2 linked regions of the Rhizobium lentis genome follow. The protein of the gene in region 1 interacts with the protein of each later gene in a pairwise test. Links are inferred from orthologs where the notes say so. Each region holds a gene or a part of one and is shown on either strand. Other genes may lie near its edges.

The links.
Region 2: the proteins of J0663_RS27685 (region 1) and ptsN interact in binary tests that used the Escherichia coli proteins (3 or more experiments, as listed by UniProt). The link is inferred for Rhizobium lentis from one-to-one orthologs.

The regions. Positions count from the first base shown.
Region 1 is NZ_CP071456.1:282,287-291,537, forward strand. What follows is about bases 3,022-6,313. They hold J0663_RS27685 (sensor histidine kinase), read left to right. Parts: upstream 3,022-3,404; coding sequence 3,405-6,113; downstream 6,114-6,313. Other genes in these bases: kdpC (potassium-transporting ATPase subunit KdpC), read left to right, coding at 3,022-3,182; J0663_RS27690 (response regulator transcription factor), read left to right, coding at 6,110-6,313. Also shown: potassium-transporting ATPase subunit KdpA, read left to right, coding at 1-322; potassium-transporting ATPase subunit KdpB, read left to right, coding at 530-2,590; more of kdpC, read left to right, coding at 2,613-3,021; more of J0663_RS27690, read left to right, coding at 6,314-6,802; J0663_RS27695 (PTS sugar transporter subunit IIA), read left to right, coding at 6,847-7,302; J0663_RS27700 (porin), read right to left, coding at 7,349-8,365; J0663_RS27705 (sulfate ABC transporter substrate-binding protein), read left to right, coding at 8,723-9,251. UniProt on the Escherichia coli protein: Member of the two-component regulatory system KdpD/KdpE involved in the regulation of the kdp operon. KdpD may function as a membrane-associated protein kinase that phosphorylates KdpE in response to environmental signals.
Region 2 is NZ_CP071454.1:2,243,471-2,252,155, forward strand. The notes cover bases 2,414-5,139. They hold ptsN (PTS IIA-like nitrogen regulatory protein PtsN), read left to right. Parts: upstream 2,414-3,407; coding sequence 3,408-3,872; downstream 3,873-5,139. Other genes in these bases: hpf (ribosome hibernation-promoting factor, HPF/YfiA family), read left to right, coding at 2,759-3,334; J0663_RS10815 (methyl-accepting chemotaxis protein), read right to left, coding at 3,947-5,139. In the rest of the region: lptB (LPS export ABC transporter ATP-binding protein), read left to right, coding at 1-508; rpoN (RNA polymerase factor sigma-54), read left to right, coding at 653-2,212; more of J0663_RS10815, read right to left, coding at 5,140-6,307; J0663_RS10820 (ribokinase), read right to left, coding at 6,550-7,449; J0663_RS10825 (DNA recombination protein RmuC), read right to left, coding at 7,534-8,685. UniProt on the Escherichia coli protein: Seems to have a role in regulating nitrogen assimilation.

The sequences.
Region 1 (9,251 bases):
TGCCTATACGTCGGCAGCGGCCAACAACGGCTCGGCCTTCGGCGGCCTGACCGGCAATACGCCCTGGTACAACGTCACGCTCGGCATCGGCATGCTGATGGGCCGGTTCCTGGTCATCATCCCGGCGCTTGCCATCGCCGGCTCGCTGATCACCAAGAAGGCGGCCCCAGCCTCGGCCGGCACGTTCCCGACGGACGGTCCGCTGTTCGTCGGCTTGCTTGTCGGCACGATCCTGATCGTCGGCGGCCTGACCTTCTTCCCCGCGCTGGCCCTTGGCCCGATCGTCGAGCACCTGGTCATGATCGCCGGCCAGACCTTCTGAGGTGATGCCATGATCCTCCGTCGCCGGCTTCGCCACAGCATCCATCGCCGCCCCGGCGCGCCGGGACGGAGACATGGGCCGGGCCCCCAAGCCTCCGACGTCATCCTGGTGATGATGGCAGGCCTGCTGGTTGCTGTGGCGATTTTCAAGATTTTACAGGGCTGACCGCAAAGGTTCGCCATCCTCGTTTCAAAGCTGGAGTCTCTTATGAGCCAGGCAAAATCCGCGAGCATCCTGGATTCTCGCATCCTCATTCCGGCCATCGGTGCCGCCTTCAAGAAGCTCGCCCCCCGCGCGCTGGCCAGAAACCCGGTCATGTTTGTCGTGGCCACGGTCTCGGTGCTGACAACCGTCCTCTTCCTGCGCGACCTCATCGCCGGCAACGGCAATCTCGGCTTCTCCTTCCAGATCAATCTCTGGCTCTGGTTCACCGTGCTCTTTGCCAATTTCGCCGAGGCCGTCGCCGAAGGCCGCGGCAAGGCGCAGGCGGATTCGCTGCGCAAGGCGCGCACCGAAACCCAGGCCAAGCTGCTGACCTCCAACAATGGCAGAGACTACCGCATGGTGGCGGGCACCAGCCTCAAGGTCGGCGATATCGTGCTCGTCGAAGCGGGCGACATCATCCCTTCCGACGGCGAAGTCATCGAAGGGGTCGCCTCCGTCAACGAAGCGGCGATCACCGGCGAATCCGCCCCTGTCATCCGCGAATCCGGCGGCGACCGTTCGGCGGTCACCGGCGGCACCCAGGTGCTCTCCGACTGGATCCGCGTGCGTATCACCGCGGCAGCCGGCTCCACCTTCCTCGACCGGATGATTTCGCTTGTCGAAGGCGCGCAGCGCCAGAAGACGCCGAATGAGATTGCGCTCAACATCCTGCTCGCCGGCATGACGCTGATCTTCGTGCTCGCCACCGCGACGATTCCGAGTTTTGCCGCCTATGCCGGCGGTTCGATCCCGATCATCGTGCTCGTCGCCCTCTTCGTTACGCTGATCCCGACAACGATCGGTGCGCTCCTTTCGGCGATTGGCATTGCCGGCATGGATCGCCTCGTTCGCTTCAACGTGCTTGCCATGTCCGGCCGCGCCGTCGAAGCAGCCGGCGACGTCGACACGCTGCTGCTCGACAAGACCGGCACGATCACGCTCGGCAACCGCCAGGCGACGGCCTTCCGCCCGGTCCGCGGCGTTACCGAGCAGGAGCTCGCCGATGCCGCCCAGCTTGCTTCGCTGGCCGACGAAACGCCGGAAGGCCGCTCGATCGTCGTGCTCGCCAAGGAAAAATATGCGATCCGCGGCCGCGACATGGCGAGCCTCAAGGCTACTTTCGTGCCCTTTGCCGCCCAGACCCGCATGAGCGGCGTCGATCTCGAAGGCGCCTCGATCCGCAAGGGTGCGGTCGACGCCATCCTCGCTCATGTCAATGGCGACGCGCCCTCGAGGAACGGCAGTGAAGTGATGCGCGAACTCCAGTCGATATCAGACGAGGTCGCCAAGTTGGGCGGCACGCCGCTCGCCGTTGCCCGCGACGGCAGACTGCTCGGCGTCATCCAGCTGAAGGACATCGTCAAGGGCGGCATCCGCGAGCGCTTCACGGAACTACGGCGCATGGGCATCCGCACCGTGATGATAACAGGCGACAACCCGTTGACGGCAGCGGCCATCGCCGCCGAAGCCGGCGTCGACGACTTCCTCGCCCAGGCGACACCGGAGATGAAGCTGGCACTGATGCGCGAGGAACAGTCCAAGGGCAAACTCGTCGCCATGTGCGGCGACGGCACCAACGATGCGCCGGCGCTCGCCCAGGCCGATGTCGGCGTCGCCATGAACACCGGCACGGTCGCTGCTCGCGAGGCCGGCAACATGGTTGATCTCGACAGCGACCCGACGAAGCTCATTGAGATCGTCGAAATCGGCAAGCAGCTGTTGATGACGCGCGGCGCGCTGACAACTTTTTCGATCGCCAACGACATCGCCAAATACTTCGCCATCATCCCGGCGATGTTCCTGACCTTTTACCCGCAGCTCGGCATTCTGAACATCATGGGACTGTCGACGCCGCAAAGCGCCATCCTCTCGGCGATCATCTTCAACGCGCTCATCATCATTGCGCTGATCCCGCTGTCGCTGAAGGGTGTCCGCTACCGTCCGATCGGCGCCGGCGCGCTGCTCTCACGCAACCTGCTGATCTACGGTCTCGGCGGCATCGTCGTCCCCTTCATCGGCATCAAGGCGATCGATATGGCCGTCGCGGCCTTCGGCCTCGCCTGAACACGTCACGGAGTTAGGAACAATGTTGAAAGAATTTCGCCCGGCAGTCGTCATGATCGTTGCCACCACCGCCATAACCGGCCTGCTTTATCCGCTCGCCATGACCGGAGCCGCCCAGGCCCTCTTCCCCGCCCAGGCGAATGGCAGCCTGATCGAGAAGGATGGCAAGGTGATCGGTTCGACGCTGATCGGCCAGGCCTTCACCAGCGACAAGTATTTCCATGGCCGCCCCTCGGCCGCCGGCGACGGCTACAATGCCGCCGCCTCCAGCGGTTCGAACCTCGGCCCGACCAGCCAGAAGCTGATCGACCGGGTCAAGGGCGACTATGACGCCGCCAAGGCGGCAAACCCCGACGCCGAGGTGCCTGCCGACCTCGTCACCGCCTCCGGCAGCGGGCTCGATCCCGATATCTCGCCCGAGGCCGCCTACTTCCAGGTGCCGCGCGTCGCCAAGGCGCGAGGCCTGGATGAAGCCAAGGTCAAGGCGCTCGTCGACGGCGCCGTCCATGACCGCGAGCTTGGAATTCTCGGCGAACCCACCGTCAATGTTCTAGCGTTGAACCAGAGCCTTGATGCTTCTATGACTGAGTGAGGTTGTGGTTGTGATGCGACTTCTCCTCCTCCCTCATCCCTGTGCTTGTCACAGGGATCCAGCAGCGTCGCGTCGGCGACGCAGGAGACTCCTTTCACGCGAAGGACTTCGCGTGGCTAGATTCCTGTGACGTCCCTCGGGCAAGGCCCGAGGAAGGGAATGAGGGAGAAGGAAGCGTAGCGCTCACCCTAAGTACACGCATCGGCAGAAAGACCAAACCACATGCCAGACGACAATCGCGACCAGGCCGGCAGGCCCTCGCCCGATGCGCTTCTCGAAAAAGCCCGGGCGGAGATGCGAGGCCGTCTGAAGATCTTCCTGGGCGCCGCGCCCGGCGTCGGCAAGACCTATGAGATGCTGATCTCAGGCCGGGCCAAACTCGCCGACGGTCGCGATGTCGTCATCGGCGTCGTCGAGACCCACGGCCGCAAGGAGACCGAGGCGCTGCTTGCCGGCTTCGAGATCATTCCGCGGGTGAAGGTTGCCTATCGCGGTCAGACGCTCGAGGAAATGGATCTCGACGGCATCCTCGCCCGCCGGCCCGGTCTCGTGCTGGTCGACGAGCTCGCCCATACCAATGCCGAGGGCAGCCGTCATCCGAAGCGTTATCTCGACGTCAAGGAACTGCTCGATCGCGGCATCGACGTCTATACAACGCTGAACATCCAGCATGTCGAGAGCCTGAACGACGTCGTCTCGCAGATCACCCGCATCCGCGTACGCGAGACGGTGCCGGACTCGATCATCGACCTTGCCGATGACGTCGAGATCATCGACCTGACTCCTGACGATCTCATCAAGCGCCTGCATGACGGGAAGGTCTACATGCCGAAAACGGCGGAACGGGCGCTGACCAACTATTTCACCCCAGGCAACCTGACGGCGCTCAGGGAGCTTGCCCTGCGCAAAACCGCCCAACGCGTCGACGACCAGCTGCTCACCCATATGCAGGCGCATGCCATTTCCGGCCCCTGGGCGGCGGGTGAAAGGGTGCTCGTTTCGGTCGACCATCACCCGCGCTCGGCTTCGCTGGTGCGATATGCCTCGCGCATGGCCTCGCGGCTGCGTGCGCCCTGGGCCGCCGTCTACATCGAAACCAACCGCTCCATCAGCCTGACCGAAGCCGAGCGCGACACGGTCGCCGCGACGCTGCGCCTTGCCGAACAGCTGGGCGGCGAGGCGATCACCATTCCCGGCCGCGAAGTGGCCGAGGAACTGGTTCGCCATGCGACCGCCAACAACGTCACCCATATCGTCATCGGCGCTCCGAAAAAGCCGACATGGCGCGACTGGTGGAGCCATTCGATCACCGACGAGCTGATCCGCAAGACCGGCGAAATCAGCGTCCACGTCATTTCGGGCAACGAGAAGGATGGCACGATCGCCCGCGGCGTCAGGGCCGCCCCGACCGCGCCACCGCTGGATTTAAGAGCCTATCTGCTGGCGACCGTCTACGTGGCCATTGCGCTCGCGGTCAGCGTCGTGCTCGACCAGGTGCTCGACGTGCGCAACCTCGCTCTTGTCTTCCTGATGGCGGTGCTGACCTCCGCAGTCATCCATGGCCTGCGGCCGGCGCTTTACAGCTGCATTCTCGGCGCGCTGTCGTTCAACTTCTTCTTCCTGCCGCCGCGCTACACGCTGACGATCAGCGACCCTGAAAGCGTGCTGGCCCTGTTCTTTTTCCTAGGCGTCGCCATCATCGCCAGCAACCTTACCGCAACCGTGCAGCGCCAAGCCGCAGCCGCCCGGCAGCGGGCGCGCACGACGGAGGATCTCTATCTCTTCTCGAAGAAGCTCGCGGGTACCGGCACGCTCGACGACGTGCTCTGGGCGACCGCCTTCCAGCTCGCCTCGATGTTGAAGGTCCGCGTCGTGCTGCTGCTGCCGGAAGAGGGCAGTATCGCCGTCAAGGCCGGCTATCCGCCCGACGATACGCTCGACGAGGCCGATATCGCCGCGGCGCGCTGGGCATGGGAGCACAATCACGCCGCCGGCCGCGGCGCCGATACCCTGCCCGGCGCCAAGCGCCTCTACGTGCCGCTTCGAACCGGACGCACCGCCGTCGGCGTGATCGGCCTCGATAGCGACCGCCGCGACGGGCCGCTGCTGACGCCGGAGCAGCAGCGCCTGCTCGATGCGCTGGCGGACCAGGCGGCCCTGGCGATCGAACGGGTCCAGCTTGTCGCCGATGTCGACCGGGCACGGCTTGCGGCCGAGGCCGACCGGCTGCGTTCTGCCCTGCTCACCTCGATCTCGCATGATCTGAAGACGCCGCTGGCCGCCATCCTCGGCGCCGCCGGCACGCTGCGCGATTATTTTGCCTCGATGCCGGAGGAGGACCGCAACGACCTGCTCTCCACCGTCGTCGACGAGTCCGAGCGGCTCAACCGCTTCATCGCCAACCTGCTCGACATGACCAAGATAGAATCCGGTGCAATGGAGCCGAACTCCGCTCTGCACTATGCAGGCGATATCGTCGGCAGCGCACTGGCCCGCGCCACAAAGATCCTCGAGCGCCACAAGACCGAGATGAGCATCCCCGCCGACCTGCCGATGGTGCGGGTGGATCCCGTCCTGTTCGAGCAGGTCATCTTCAATCTGCTCGACAATGCCGCGAAATACGCGCCCGAAGGATCGGTTATCCACATCGAGGGCTGGGCGGACGCCGACAACGTCGTCGTGCAGGTTTCGGACGAAGGGCCGGGCATCCCGCCGGCCGATCTCACCCGGGTCTTCGACACCTTCTACCGCGTGCGCAAGGGCGATCAGGTACGCGCCGGCACCGGCCTCGGCCTGTCCATCTGCCGCGGCTTCATCGAGGCGATGGGCGGCACGATCGCCGCCGGCAACCGCAGAGGCCGCACGGGCGCCGTCTTCACCATCCGCCTGCCGATACCCAATGACATTCCCAAACTGGATGAACTCAAATGACCGGTTCAGCCGTCAAAATCCTCGTCGTCGACGACGAGCCTCCAATCCGCAAGCTGCTGCGCGTCGGCCTGACCGCGCAGGGCTACGAGGTGCAGGAGGCGCCGAATGCTAGCGCCGCCCGCCAATCGGTTGCCGACGATATGCCCGATCTCATCGTGCTCGACCTCGGCCTGCCCGACAAACCGGGCCACGACCTCTTGCAGGAGTGGCGCGACGAAGGGCTGTCCATGCCCGTCGTCATCCTGTCCAGCCGCACCGACGAGGCCGGCATCGTCAGGGCGCTGGAAAGCGGCGCCGACGATTACGTCACCAAGCCTTTCGGCATCAACGAGCTCGGCGCCCGCATCCGCGTGGCGCTGCGCCACCGCCTTCAACAGCAGGGAGAAAAGGCGATCTTCCAGACCGGCGGACTGTCGATCGATCTGGTCAAGCGCATCGTCCGGGTAGACGACAAGGAAGTAAAACTGTCGCCGAAAGAATACGACATCCTGCGCGTGCTCGCCCAGCACGCCGGCAAGGTGCTGACACACCAGTTTCTTTTGAAGCAGATATGGGGTCCGGCGGCGGACGTGCAGTATCTGCGCGTCTATGTCAGGCAACTCAGGCAAAAGGTCGAGCAAAGCCCCGACCAGCCGCACTATATCACCACCGAGACCGGCGTCGGCTACCGGCTCAGGGAACCGGACTGACATCCTCCTCTCCCTCCCGCTGCCCGAACAGTATCGAGAATGACATGAACCTTCCCAACATCATCCGGCCGGAACACACCTTCATCGGCGTGTCGATGTCGACAAAATGGCGCGCGCTGCAGACCATAGCGGACAAGGCCGGCAAGGCCTTCTCCGTCGACGGCCAGGCCATCCTGAAGGCACTCGAAGCGCGTGAGAGGCTCGGCTCCACGGGAATCGGCAATGGTATCGCCATCCCGCATGCGGCGATCGACGCCATGAGCAGCCCGCGCGGCCTTCTCATCCGCTTCGCGCAGCCGCTGGATTTCGAGGCGATCGACGATATTGCGACCGACATCGCCGTTGTGCTGCTTTTCGGGGAGAACAATCGCGGCGAATATCTGAACGTGCTTGCTGCCATCGCCCGGCAACTGCAATCGGACGGCGTGCTCGCCGCCATGCGCAAGGCAAGGACGGTCGACGAATTCTATTCCGATTTCATCGCCGATTCGCGGGCATGAAAAAGGCGCGGCCCGGAGGCCGCGCCCTCATTCTTGTCAGGCAGCCTTAGAAATCGCGCTGGAAGCGCAGGAAGCCGAAGACTTCGTCGTCGCCTTCGTCCTCATCATGATATTGCACGCTGAGCTTCGAACGCAGGTCTTCAACGATCTGGTAGTCGATCGTGACGCCCGTCGTGTAGGCGCTGCCGCCGGTGAAGCCGTTGCCGTCAGCCTCGAGAGCAATGTTTTCGAAATACTGGAAGCCGGGAGTGATCTTCCACTTGTCGTTGATCTTCAAGGCGTATTCGGCGGCGATCGTCCACTCGGACTCTTCATAGTAGTAGTTGGCGCCGCTTGCCCAGATGCCGGCGATGCCGAGCGTGCCCGGTCCGATATCGGCATAGACGATGCCACGGACAGCGACTTCGCTGGTGTCGACATCATAACCGGCAAGCAGGTAAGCGCTGATGGCGCCGGCCTTGTAGGAGACCTGACCTGCGACACCGAAGTTGTTCGGGCCTTCGCCCGGCTTGGTGGCATAGTCTTCCTCCAGCTCGTCGATCGAGAGGCCGGCCGCGAACGCGCCGTTCTCGTACTGATAGCGGATCGAGTTGTGGGTCGTCTCGTTGCTGGCGAGGGTATCGGTCTCGCCGCTCATGTCGTCATCCCACCAGCTGTAGAGCTTACCGACGCGGAAACCGGCGATGTCGAGATAGCCTTCGTCCAGCAGAGCTTCCTGATCGGAGGCGTTGTCGGCATTGTAACGCAGCGTCAGGACGCCGGTGAGCGTGCCGTACTCGGTGTCGTTCTTGGCCTGGAAGGTGACCTGGCCACGCGTCCAGAAGTTTACGTCGGAATCGCCGGAGATATCGTCACCGAAGCGCACTTCGGTACGGATGTAACCGCCGATGGAAAGGCATGTTTCCGTTCCCGGAATATAAAAATACCCCGTGCCGTAGGCGTCGCAAACGCGAACATATTCCACGGGCTCGGGTTCCGCCGCCACGATGGCGTCGGCTGCGCGTGCTCCGGAGGCCGCGGCAAGGGCGGCAACGGAGGCAAAAAGGATAGTTCTGATATTCATTTTGAATGGCCCTAACAGGTTTGGAATGCGAGGCGCATTTCAAGGATGCCCCCACGTAGCGGTCGGCAAATACAACCGCACCGTCGCCATATAGGAATCGGCAAGTGTCATCGCGGCAAAATCTGGGCAAAAATCAGCATCGCTCGCGTCTGATGTGAAGGAACTGTGGCCGAAAAAACACGCTTCTGCGGCAGGCGGCGGCGCAAGTGCGATTGGCCGCGGCCAACTCCGGCACATCCATTTCAAGAACCGCGCTTATATGGAATGGCATTCTATCGACCCGGCCGGAACAGGAAGAACCTTCGTTTCATTATACGACTGACTTGATAGAGTTAAGAAGACAACAGGAGGGTTCCTATGCAGACACAACGGCTCACCCGGCTTCTTGCGGCGGCGGTCATGGCAGGCAGCTTCGCGATGGGAAGCATTGCCCCGGCATTCGCAGATCAGACGCTTCTTAACGTTTCCTATGATCCGACCCGAGAATTGTACAAGGATTTCAACGCCGCTTTTGCCGCCAAGTGGCAGAAGGACAACGGTGAAGCGGTGACGATCAAGGCCTCTCATGGCGGTTCGGGCGCTCAGGCGCGCTCCGTCATCGACGGCCTCGACGCCGATGTCGTCACGCTGGCGCTCGAAGGCGATATCGATGCCATTGCCAAGGCGACCGGCAAGATCCCGGCCGACTGGAAGAGCAAGCTGCCGAACAATTCGACGCCCTACACCTCGACGATCGTGTTTCTCGTGCGTAAGGGCAATCCAAAGGGCATCAAGGACTGGGGCGATCTGGTCAAGGACGACGTCCAGGTCATCACGCCCAACCCGAAGACCTCGGGCGGCGCCCGCTGGAACTTCCTGGCCGCCTGGGCATGGGCAAAGCAGGCGA
Region 2 (8,685 bases), on another replicon or contig:
GTACCGCCGCTCGCGCCTCGGCGTCGGTTACCTGCCGCAGGAAGCCTCGATTTTTCGCGGGCTGACGGTGGAAGAAAATATCCGCGCCGTCCTCGAAGTGCATGTCAAGGACAAGGCCGCGCGCGAGCAGAAGCTGAACGAGCTGCTGGAGGAATTTCATATCCAGAAGCTGCGCAAGAGTGCAGCAGTCGCCCTTTCAGGCGGTGAGCGACGCCGCCTCGAAATCGCGCGAGCGCTGGCGACCGACCCGACCTTCATGCTGCTCGACGAGCCCTTCGCCGGTGTCGATCCGATCTCGGTCGCCGACATCCAGAATCTTGTCCATCATCTGACGGCGCGCGGCATCGGCGTTCTCATCACCGACCACAATGTGCGCGAGACGCTCGGTCTCATCGACCGCGCCTACATCATCCATGCCGGTGAAGTGCTGACCCATGGCCGGGCGAACGACATCGTCAACAACCCGGAAGTGCGCCGGCTCTATCTCGGCGACAAATTCAGCCTCTGATCTCCTGAAATTCACCTTCCCGCGTAGTTCCGCTTGACCAAATGAGATAAAAAAGCAATTTTTGGGCCAAGTTGGATTTCCGTGGCCTGAAGCGTTAACTGGACGCGGTTTCCCGGAGGAATCGAGGGGAGTTTCGCGTCCGTCATGGCACTGTCCGCCAATCTATTCCTGCGCCAGAGCCAGTCCCTGGTCATGACACCGCAACTGATGCAGTCCATCCAGTTGCTGCAGATGACGCATTTCGAGCTGACCCAGTTCATCGCTCAGGAAGTGGAGAAGAACCCGCTGCTCGAATTTCCGTCGAACGACGGCGAGGCGGGCGACGAACGGGCGGCAAGCGACGACGACCAGTATGGCCGCCAACCGGAGGACGCCGGCTCGGACGACGGCGCCGACAACCGTGCCGAGGCGCTCTCCAGCGAATGGTACGACAATGGCGGCAGCGACAGCAGCAGCCGGCTGACCGACGAGCTCGACGCCAATTACACCAATGTCTTTCCCGATGACAGTGCACCGCAGCGACTTGACGCACCGGAACTCGTCGGTCAGTGGAAGTCGATGCCGGGCAGCGCCGAGGGCGCCGATTACGATCTCGACGATTTCGTCGCCGGCCAGGTGTCGCTGCGCGACCATCTCACCCAGCAGATCCCCTTCGTCCTGCCCGATACGAGTGACCGGCTGATCGCGCAGAATTTCGTCGATCAGCTCGACGATGCCGGCTATCTGCAGGCCGATCTCGTCGAGACCGGCGAGCGGCTGGGTGCCAGTCTTGCCAAGGTCGAACACGTGCTTGCCGCCCTCCAGACGCTCGATCCGCCGGGTGTTTTCGCCCGCAGCCTCGCCGAATGCCTGGCGATCCAGCTCAAGCAGAAGGACCGCTACGATCCTGCCATGCAGGCGCTGGTTGAAAATCTCGAACTCCTGGCGCGGCGCGACTTTGCCACGCTGAAGCGGCTCTGCGGCGTCGACGAGGAAGACCTTCTCGACATGCTCGGCGAAATCCGCCAGCTCAATCCGAAGCCCGGCAGCGGTTTCGAGACGGGTGTTTCCGAAGCGATCATGCCCGATGTCGTCGTCAGACCCTCCGCGGAGGGTGGTTGGCTGGTCGAGCTCAATCCGGATACGCTGCCGCGCGTCCTTGTCAATCAGTCCTATTTTTCCCGGATAACGAAGAACGGCGAGGATCACGCCTTTCTTTCCGAGTGCCTGCAGAGCGCCAACTGGCTGACCCGCAGCCTCGATCAGCGGGCAAAGACCATCATGAAGGTGGCCAGCGAGATCGTGCGCCAGCAGGACGCCTTTCTGCTGCACGGCGTCGACCATTTGCGGCCGCTGAACCTGAAGACGGTGGCCGAGGCGATCAAGATGCATGAATCCACGGTCAGCCGCGTCACCTCGAATAAATATATGCTGACGCCGCGCGGCCTCTTCGAGCTCAAATATTTCTTCACCGTGTCGATCGGCGCCGTCGAAGGCGGCGACAGCCATTCGGCCGAGGCCGTGCGTCACAAGATCCGCACGCTCATCATGCAGGAGAGCCCCGACGCGGTGCTCTCCGATGACGATATCGTCGAAATGCTGAAGAAAGGCGGCGTCGATCTCGCCCGCCGCACGGTTGCCAAATACCGGGAAGCGATGAACATTGCTTCCTCGGTCCAGCGCCGCCGTGAGAAGCGGGCGCTCGCCAAGGTCGCGGGCTTCTGACGCTGCCGGCTTCTGCCTCGTCATCGGCGTCGAAATGCTCGGCGGTCTTGGGGAAAACCTGTTTGCCCAGCTTGCCATCATCCTGGCGACCATCCGTTGTGCAGGTGCCGCGGTTTTCGGCAAGACCAGAGGCTTGATCCTGCCGTGCCGGCGGCCGACGGCCTGCATCGGACTGGGCTGCGTCATTTCTCGGCGTCATCGCCATGGCGATCCCGGCAACCCGGGGGTGCGCAACGCAGGCGTGCAACGCGCGACGTGATGAAGGGGGAAATCGCTGGAAGGCGTTTTCCGCAAGGGATTTGCCGCACCTTGTGCGAGCATATCCGGTGTCGATATGCGGCCCTATTGACTTTTCGGTAACCTCTGGCTAGAAGCCCGCCGCAATCGAAGCCGTGAACGGCTTTTTGAAGTTATCCCCATCATCCCAAGGGCGCCGAGGGCCCGCAGGCCCACGCCGATCTTGCTTGAGATTGCGCGAAGTGCTTGGATGAACCCGAGGCTTGGCGTAAACTGATACCCGCAAACGACCATAAGAAGGGAAACTCCATGAGCGTGCGTGTATCCGGGAAACATATGGAAATTGGTGAATCCTTCCGTCAAAAGATCGAGGACCAAATTGGTATGGCCATCACGAAATACTTCGACGGAGGGTATTCCGGCCAGGTCACCGTGGAAAAGGCGAGTTCCCGTTTTTCGGCAGACTGCAAGCTTCATCTCGACAGCGGGGTGGTGCTGCATGCCGCCGGCGAAGCGACGGATCCGCAGCTTGCTTTCGACGCCGCTTCCGAGCGCATCGAGAAGCGTCTGCGTCGCTACAAGCGCAAGCTGAAGGACCATCATGCCGGTAACCACCTGAATGGTTTTGCAGAAGTCTCCTACACAGTTATGGACTCCGTTCCTGATCACGAGGATGAAGTCCCCGACGATTTCGCCCCGGCCATCGTCGCTGAAAGCACGAAGCAGCTGAAGACCATGTCGGTCGCCACCGCCGTGATGGCGCTCGACATGACCGACGAGCCGCTTCTCCTATTCCGTAGCCCCGGCAAGGAACATCTGAATATCGTTTACCGTCGGCACGACGGAAATATTGGCTGGATCGATTCGGCCAATATCAAAGGCTGAGATCAGGGTGGTGAGCGGCGGTATCGCCGTCGCTCCTTGCTTCATCTGATCCCGGCGACAGAAGGAAAAAGAAATGGCATTGGCAGATTTGCTCCATCAGGATGCGATCATTCCCGCCCTCAGAGTAAATTCCAAGAAACAGTTGCTTCAGGAATTGGCGGCAAGAGCCGCGAGGATCACCGGCCTCTCCGAACGGGAGATCTTCGACGTCATCTTGCAACGCGAACGCCTGGGCTCGACCGGCGTCGGCAACGGTATCGCCATTCCCCACGGCAAGCTGGTGAACATTCATTCGATCGTCGGCATCTTCGCCCGTCTGGAGCAGCCGGTCGATTTCGAAGCGCTGGACGACCAGCCGGTCGACCTCGTCTTCCTGCTGCTGGCGCCGGAGGGCGCGGGCGCCGATCATCTCAAAGCCCTGTCGCGCATCGCCCGCGTCCTGCGCGATCATGACCTGGTTGCAAAACTGCGGGCCACCGATTCCGCCTCGGCGATCTACGCCTTCCTCAACGAGGAGCAGACGTCGAACGCTGCCTGAGCCGCATCCATAGCAGAACGAAATAAGGCGCCTGATTTCTCAGGCGCCTCTTTCATTTATCACGGACGGAATGGTCAGAACTCTTCCCAGTTGTCCTGAGCCGCGGCGGCTGAGCCTTGCGATACGGTTGCGGCGCGGCGTATCGCCGGGGCGGCAGCGTGGCGGACGGCAGGAGCGGGTGCGAAATGCGAGGGGGCCGCGGCCGGGGCACGCATCTGCCTCGCCATGGAAGCGAGCGCTGTCGCGTTATTAGAGCCGGAGACTCGGAAGCGTGTGGCAAGCGCCTTCAGCGTCTGTGCCTCGTCGTTGAGGGCGACGCTTGCGGCGGTCGCTTCCTCCACCATCGCCGCATTCTGCTGCGTCACCTGGTCCATCTGGTTCATGGCCTGGTTGATTTCCTTGAGCCCGACCGCCTGTTCGCTGGCCGATGCCGAAATCTGTCGGATGAGGCTGTTGATGCCCATAACTTGTTCGGCGATTTTGTGCAGCGTGCCGCCGGCGCGCCCGACGAGATCGACGCCTTCCTTGACCTGGACGGCTGACGTGTTGATCAGCGTCTTGATCTCCTTGGCGGCATTGGCCGAACGCTGAGCGAGTTCACGCACTTCCTGGGCGACGACGGCGAAACCCTTGCCGGCTTCCCCGGCGCGTGCGGCTTCGACGCCGGCGTTCAACGCCAGGAGGTTCGTCTGGAAGGCGATTTCGTCGATAACGCCGATGATCCGCGAAACCTCGGTCGAAGACTGCTCGATCCCCTGCATGGAGGCGATGGCCTTCTGCACGACTTCGCCCGATTTCTCAGCATCCTGGCAGGCGAGATTGACGTTGTCGGCGGCCGTGCGTGCATTCTCGGCGCTGGAATCGACCTGGGCGGTGAGCTCATTGAGCGCGGCCGCCGTCTCTTCCAGGCTTGCCGCCTGCTGCTCGGTGCGTTTGGCGAGGTCGGAAGCGCTGTTGCTGATCTCGCCGGTGCCGGCGCCGATATTGATCACACTGAGGTTCATTGTGTGGATGGTCTCTTCGAGGCTTGCAAGTGCGGCGTTGAAGTCCTGCTTCAGCTTGCCGTACTCGCCGGGGAACTCTTCGGTGATGCGGTAACCCAGATTGCCCTGCGACAATTCCGAGAGTCCGGCGCCGACGATCGAGACGATGTGACGCTGCAGCGACACCGATTGCTGCCGTTCCGATTCCGAGCGGCTGCGTTCGGTCTCGGCGACCTGCCGCTGGTGAGTGGCCTCGTCTTCGAGGCGCTGGCTGTCGGCGAGCTTGAAGCGGAAGCCTTCGAGCGCCTTTGCGACCGAACCGACTTCATCGGTACGGTCCTGGGCCGCGATGGGTTCTGCATATTCGCCATCGCTGAGCGCCTTGACGCTGGCGACAAGACTGCCGAGAGGCCGCTGCACGAACGAGCGGACGGCGAAATAGAGGGCCAGCATCACCGCGCCGAGCACGATCAGACCGGTGACGATCATCATGTAGGTTTGGGCCTGCACCGGCGCGTTGATCACTGCATGCGGGACGTCGACGAGCACGACCCAGGTGGCGTTGACCCCGGGGACTTCGAATGGATAGACGACGCGGTCGAAGGGGTCGAGGCCGTCATAGCTGAGGTTCTTGACGAGGCCGGGCTGCTTGGTCGACAGCGCCGCCTTGACGACGTCGGCGCCCTCGCCGTCATATTGCTTGGTCATCAGCTCGGGTACCGGCGCGACGATCCAATTGCCTGCCTGCGACAGCAGCGTCACACGGCCGGAGCCGAAGGGGTGCAGCGCCTGCAGCTTATCGGTCAGCGACTTCAGCGAGATGTCGACGCCGCCGACGCCGATCATCTTGCCGCCCGACATGACGGGATAGGCGATGGAGGTCAGCAGCGTTGGTACGTCGGTTCCCTCGGCCATGTAGGGCGTGGTGATCGCGCCCTTGCCGCTGTCGGCAGCAAGCTTCCACCACTCAGCGGTATAATCATTGTCGAAGGTCGAATACTGGACGCCGCCATCCTTGGTTTTCGACCAATAGGGCGTGAAGGCGCCGTTCTTGTTGGTGCCCTCGTCATTGTTGTTGGCGATCTCGGTCGTCTTTCCATCCAGGGCGCCAAGCTGCTCGCAGAACCAGCTGCCAAAGGCGAAGGCATTCTGTTCCAGATTGGCTTTCAGCACGTTGATCATGCCCTTTCGATCGAGCGACTTGCCATCGTGGGCTCGGCCGATGACACCTGACATGCTGCGTGCAGCGCTGGCGAGTTCGCCGACATTGGCGGCGATCTCATTGGCGATCGACTTTGCCTCGATATTGGCTTGATCCATCGTCAGCGTCTGAACGCGAGCCCGGGTCTGCCCTATGAGGAAAAAGTTCGAAGCGATGAGAACAAGTGCGATGGCGATGCCGGTGATGGCGATAAGTTTCGCCGCAAGCGATTTCATGCGAAAAATGAACATGGGTTCCTCAGGCAAGGATGCGCCGAACGGGCATTCTTCGGCGCAGGGGCGAAGGCATGGCTCCGTCATGAAGCAGCCGCATCAGCCGTGGATTCCGCATGCGCGAGGATCCGGCGATCGCTGGGAAGATCGCCGGAGACCTATTAAATTTGAGTGAAACTTAAGTGGTTTATACGAGCAAAACCGCAGGAATCCCCCATTGAATTGAAGGACATCTGGCGACGTTTCGCAGGCAGGCCAGGCTATATTCTGTCTGCGACTTCCCCAGTCAAAGGAATCGACGGTTGCGCTCCTGATTTGAGACATGCAAGTGAACCGGCAACTGCCGCGCGCCGCAGCGCCGCCGGAAAGTCAAGGCCCTCATCGAGGCTGGCGGCGAAATAACCGCAGAAGGTGTCTCCCGCACCGACCGTATCGACGGGGTCGATCGCCAGCCCTTGCGCCCGTGAAATGGCGCCGTCCCGGATGGCTATGACGCCATCGCCGCCGAGCGTCACGATCAGCGTCTGCCCGGTTTCCTGATACAGGCGGACAAGCGCTGCCTCGCGCGCTCCTGCGTCCATGCCGGTCTGTCCGGCAAGCCGCTCGAACTCCGTCTCATTGGCAATGACGATATCGGCCAGCCGGCCGAGACGCGATGCATCGGGGGTCAAGGGGGCGAGGTTGAGGATGCTGGTGATGCCCTTGGTGCGTGCGGCCGATAGCGCGCGTTCGACGGCTGCGACCGGCACCTCAAGCTGCAACATCAGTATGTCGCCTTCGTTCATGCGGCCGATAGCGGTTTCCGCGTCCGCGGGCGCGACCAGGCCGTTGGCGCCCGGCACCACGGCAATCATGTTCTCGCCGTCGCCGCCGACCAGGATAAGCGCCGTTCCTGTGGGACCGTCGACATGCTTGACGAGGGAGAGATCGGTTCCGGCCTCATCAAGCAGGGCAAGAGCATCGGCGGCAAAAGCATCCTTGCCGACGGCACCGGCCATATGCACGTAGCGGCCGGCGCGGCGCGCTGCCAGCGCCTGGTTGGCGCCCTTGCCGCCGGCAGCAGTGGCAAAACCGTTGCCGGCCACCGTCTCACCGGGCTTCGGCAGGCGCTCCGTCGTGGCGATGAGGTCCATGTTGATGGACCCGAAAACTGTAATCATGAGGATGTCCCGTCCTTTGGAGCATCGGGCGATATCATGCTCCAATCCTTTGATAGAATGCGCGCGAGACACTGCCCGAAGCGGTTACTCCTCGTCAACCACCCGAAGCTTGAGAAGGCCGGTACGGCTTTCCACGGATTTGGCCGGAGCCTCGCTGTCGCGGGCGGGCTTGGCGTCGCCGCCTGCCTCGAATTCCAGCGCCTCGATCTTGGCGCCGCGCTTGGTGAGCTTGTCTGCTGACGTCACCACCATGTCGATATCTTTCTGCGCCATGGCGAAATGACCCTGCAGCTTGCGCACCCGCTCGTCGAGCCGGCCGAGATCGTCCATCAGGATCGCCACCTCGCCCTGAATCAGATGCGCCTGCGCCCGCATGCGCTGATCCTTCAGCACGGCCTGGATGACCTGGATCGACAGCATCAGCAGCGACGGCGAGACGATGACGATGCGCGCGCGGTGCGCCTTCTGCACCAGCGCCTCAAAGTTCTCGTGGATCTCGGCGAAGATCGATTCCGATGGTACGAAGAGAAAGGCCGTATCCTGGGTTTCTCCCTGAATCAGATATTTCTCGGAAATATCGCGGATGTGGATCTCCATGTCGCGGCGGAACTGCTGGCCGGCGATCTTGCCGGCCTCGGGGCTGCCGGCATCGCGGATCGCGTTCCAGGCTTCGAGCGGGAACTTCGCATCGATGACAAGCGGCGGCGCACCGTTCGGCATGCGGATCGTGCAGTCCGGCCGCGAGCCGTTCGAGAGCGTCTGCTGGAAGGCATAGGCGCCCATCGGCAGGCCGTCGGCGACAATCGTCTCCATCCTCGACTGGCCGAAGGCGCCGCGCGTCTGTTTGTTGGAAAGAATGGCCTGCAGCCCGACGACGTCCTTGGCGAGCGTCTGGATATTGTTCTGTGCGGCATCGATGACCGCCAGCCGCTCCTGCAGCCGCTGCAGGTTCTCATGCGTCGACTTCGTCTGCTCGGTGATCGTCGAGTTGACGCGCTGCGACATGCCGTCGAGGCGCTGGCTGATCGCTTGGTTGAGTTCGCTCTGCCGCGCGCCGAAAACCTCGGCCATGGCCGCGATGCGGCCCTGCATCTCCGCCTGGACCTTCAAAAGCTCGGCCATGCGCGCCTCGCTTTCGCCAGCTCGCAGGCGCGCCTCCTCCGCCTGCTCGCGGCGATGGCTGGCGCCGCGCAAGAGCAGAATGATCATCAAAAGCACGAGGGCGACGAAAAGGCC